DNA from 2 places in the Peribacillus sedimenti genome. Region 2 is predicted to be linked to the other one. Evidence: riboswitches for the same ligand, from Rfam matches in the RefSeq annotation. Region 2 holds a riboswitch; the other holds the start of a gene.

What was found. A riboswitch is a leader RNA that binds a small molecule or an ion and turns the genes downstream of it on or off. The one in region 2 is predicted to bind cyclic di-AMP.
Region 1: it holds a riboswitch for cyclic di-AMP, as region 2 does, so the genes downstream of both, V1500_RS16450 (APC family permease) here and V1500_RS01330 (cation:dicarboxylate symporter family transporter) in region 2, are expected to answer to the same signal.

The regions. Positions count from the first base shown of each region.
Region 1 is NZ_CP143547.1:3,338,055-3,340,259, reverse strand. It holds gene V1500_RS16460 (YitT family protein) at 1-152, shown strand, start outside; gene V1500_RS16455 (bacitracin ABC transporter ATP-binding protein) at 404-532, opposite strand; cyclic di-AMP (ydaO/yuaA leader) riboswitch at 659-806, shown strand; gene V1500_RS16450 (APC family permease) at 1,039-2,205, shown strand, end outside.
Region 2 is NZ_CP143547.1:243,255-245,459, reverse strand. It holds gene V1500_RS01330 (cation:dicarboxylate symporter family transporter) at 1-1,151, opposite strand, end outside; cyclic di-AMP (ydaO/yuaA leader) riboswitch at 1,278-1,433, opposite strand; gene V1500_RS01325 (efflux RND transporter periplasmic adaptor subunit) at 1,924-2,205, opposite strand, start outside.

The DNA of each region.
Region 1 (2,205 bases), 2.0 Mb from region 2:
ATGACAAAATGGTAATATTCTGTATTATCAACAGGCTCGAGGAATCCAAACTAACTACAATTGTGGAAGACATCGACCCTTCAGCCTTTCTGGCGATTGCTGACATCGCCGAGGTAAGGGGAGGGCGTTTCAAGAAAAGAAATATCCATTAAGGGAGATGAAAGAAATAGCAATGCCAGACCTATAAGTGTCGTTCTAGAGAGGGTGAAGGGACAAAATACAGAGCTGAAAAGAAGTCTTTCAAACGGTTGATGAAGGACAAAAAGCGACTGGTGGAAAAAATTCATCAGAATAGTAAGGCATACCTGGAGCATAATTCCTTTCTAAATTGATTAAGATCCGAAACAGAGCCGCCGGCTGTCATTTATTTTTCTAAATCACAAGCAGTCATGTGATTATGGGATCACTCCACTCTCTCCACATGTTGATTATTTGTGTTCTCTTGTATCGGGCAGCCGTATAAAAGGTTAATTTCTTCGGCAACCTGATCAAGGAATTCATCTGAAAGTATAGGTTTGTTCTTTTTATCCATGGCCATCACTCCCGAGTATTGTTGGTTTCATTTTTTACTTCGTTCAGTTTTTGAATACCTGTATCGTTTATAAAAAAAGTGGTTTACTTTTCATATTGGCAGGAGTATTATAATCAACAGTTTCATATTTCTAAATCGCTGAAACTTTATTGTGCGGGGGAACCATCTATCTGGATTGAACATTAATCCAAGGGGTGAATCCTTGAGAAAGGTAGGGCTACTCAAACAGGCCCGAATCCGTCAGCTAACCTCGTAAGCGTTTTTGAGAAGGAAGGTGGAGCTTGTTAGACGTGTGATATTAATGTCTACAGGTCGCTTAGTTATGACTTGTGGGCTTTTTTGCGTTCATTACATGGATGTGGAGAAAAAAGTCTAAAACTAGACAGAAGTGAAGGAAGATCGTACTCAAGAAGAAAATATAACCTTGTTTGCTTCCCTGCCCAGCGGCTATCATGCAAATTGCAAAACTTTTGAAGAATATATTCCAAGTATGGTTGGTGACCACAATGTTTTCTTATATTAAAAGATTGTTAATTGGACGGCCATTAAAGTCTACCGAATTAGGAGAGCAAAAACTGAACAAGACAAAGGCATTGGCTATTCTGTCTTCAGATGCTTTATCATCTGTTGCCTACGGACCTGAGCAAATATTGATTGTACTTGCTACAGTTGGTGCAGCTGCCTTCTGGTTTTCCCTGCCGATTGCTGTGGGGGTCCTGATCCTCTTAGTGGCTCTCATTTTATCTTATAGACAGATTATACATGCATATCCTCATGGGGGTGGCGCATATGTAGTGTCCAAACAGAATTTGGGTATGAATCCAGGCTTGGTAGCGGGCGGGTCGCTGCTGGTGGATTATATCCTTACCGTTGCGGTCAGCGTATCTGCTGGGACCGATGCCATTACCTCGGCATTTCCTGCTCTTCACGAACATAATGTAGCGATTGCAGTTTTATTCGTTATATTTATTACGGTCCTTAACTTAAGGGGCGTCACGGAGTCAGCCTCCATACTGGCTTATCCGGTTTACTTATTCGTTTTTGCATTATTTGTATTAATTGGCGTTGGGTTGTACAACATTGCCGCCGGAAATGTATCACCAGCTGCGCAGACTTCCATTGGTGAACCTGTAGCAGGAATCAGCTTGTTTATTTTGCTAAGGGCATTTGCCTCCGGTAGCTCCGCTTTAACAGGGGTAGAAGCCATTTCCAATGCAATTCCAAATTTTAAGGATCCTGCGCCGAAAAATGCTGCCAAAACCCTTGCTGCAATGGGCACTCTGCTTGCGTTATTATTTTCAGGAATTGTGTTTTTGGCTTATTCCTATGGTATTGCCCCTCATGCAGAGGTGACAGTAGTTTCCCAAATTGCGGAAGAGGTTTTTGGGCGCAATTTCATGTATTACTTTATTCAAGGGACTACAGCACTCATTTTGATACTTGCGGCAAACACCGGATATTCTGCCTTCCCTCTGCTGGCAGTAAATCTGGCGAAGGATAAGTTCATACCGCGAATGTTTACTGTAAGGGGAGATAGGTTGGGATATTCCAATGGGATTATGATCCTTGGGATAAGTTCAATTATCCTGATTCTGGTGTTTAAAGGTCAGACAGAACATCTCATTCCTCTCTATGCTGTTGGTGTGTTCATCCCTTTTACACTGTCGCAGACG
Region 2 (2,205 bases):
GTACGTGCCATATCAAGGATACGGTCGATACCAGCAATGAACGCCAATCCTTCGATTGGAATGCCTACCGTACCCAATGTAGCCAATAGGACTACGAACGAAACTCCAGGAACCCCAGCAATCCCTTTGGATGTAACCATTAGTACAAGCATAAGAGAAATCTGGTCAGCAATACTCATGTCAATTCCATACATTTGTGCAATGAAGATCGCAGCAAGTGCTTGATAAAGCGTCGAACCATCGAGGTTGAAAGAGTAACCAGTAGGAATTACAAAGGATGCAATATGCTTTGGTGTACCCATCTTTTCAACTTTTTCCATGATTTTCGGAAGCACTGTTTCAGAGCTTGCTGTAGAATAAGCAAGAATCAATTCTTCTTTTAAATTCTTCATCAATGTGAAAATGCTGAAGCCAGCCATTTTGGCAACGGTTCCCAACACGACAACAATGAAAAATATCATGGTTCCATAAACAGTCAATACCAGCTTGCCAAGAGGTATAAGTGATTCAATACCAAACTTGGATACTGTTACTCCAATTAATGCAAAAACACCGAATGGAGCGAATTTCATAATTTGGTTAGTCACATAGAACATCGCATCTGCAGTGCCCTGGAAAAATGCCAGTACAGGTTTTCCCTTTTCCCCGATTGCTGATATTCCCAATCCGAAAATAACAGCAAAGAAAATAATGGCCAGCATATCACCATTGGCAATAGCTGAGATTGGATTCGTTGGGACGATATTCACAAATGTTTCGGCGAATGAATGACTTTCCTTAGTTTCCGCTGTGTCTACATAACTTTTAATATCTGTCTGCTGCAAGTTGCCCATGTCTACCCCAGCACCAGGCTGGAATAAGTTTGCCGCAAGCAAACCGACAATAATTGCTATCGTCGTAATAATTTCGAAGTATAATATTGTTTTTCCGCCTATTTTACCTAGCTGTTTCTTGTCACCGACACCAGCAACTGCTACTATAATGCTGGAAATAACAATCGGTACAACGATCATTTTAATTAAGTGGAGAAAAATATCCCCGATTGGCTGCAAATAACTTGCTACCTTTGGATTGCCGAAAAAGATTGCTCCGACAATGATCCCAAGGATTAGCCCGATAAAAATCTGCCACGCTAAACCTATTTTTTTCATGTACATCCTCACCTTCCAATAAATTTTTATGCTGCAAAAGCATTATGTCTCGGCAAGGGAATCAAGATTGTTATTTTTGGCAATAAAAAAAACACATCTGGTGTCTTTTTGATGCGAACCTTCACTTTCTGTTCCCTAAAGACGCTGACGAGGTTAGCTGTCGGGTTAGGACTTGGAAACTATAGCCAGCCCCTTCAAATGAATTCACCCCTAGCGGAAGATTGAATCCTTCCACAAATTTGGTTCCCCCGTTCTTGTTAAAAGATTAAGCGGAAAAATATTAATATACTAAAATATTATCCCAAAATCTTAATTCTGTAAACTACTTTACTCACATGTAAATCCTGTTATTCTCCCACAAATAAGAGCTAGCCCCCTGATTGTATGATTCTGGGCTAATTACAACCACATCCTATGGCAAACGCCGAGGTCAGTACAACCTGTGCAAGTCCGATAAGCATAAGACCCATCTCAGCCCTGCCTTTCGGAAAAGGGCAGCTTATGACCTCGAGGTCAACTAAGAACGCCGCATATGGAAGGTTAGCTAATATAGTTACTTCCAGTGACACGCTGACTGACCCACGTTATGTGGGGCAAAACTTCGCCACTACACCCTCCTGTTCGTCGGGGCTGGACGCTGGACGACTAAGATTGCCACTTCCTGGCGAAATCGGCACTTGTAAATCGTGTACATCGAAGCTAGACATCAGTCTAAGAAAAAAAGTTTTTTTATCTAATTAAAAAAACTCAGGCTATTTTAGCCTGAGAATGGTTAGGACTCGATAAGTCCTGTCAAAAAGTATTTAAGTTTGTCGCGGTTGCGAATTTTTTTAATTGCATTTTTGTTAAGTTCCTGTAACTGAACGGGTGTAATAAATTGCGAATGATTTTGCGAAATCACTCTAGGTGATAACACGATCATTTGACCTTGCTTGATCCCCGAAGTAATTTCTTGTTTCCCCTGAAAGCCCAATCCTTTATTAACTAGCGCTCTTTCGATCTTGCCGTTAGTTAGTCTGTTTACATATGAACCTTTGTTCTTATGCAATGCCTT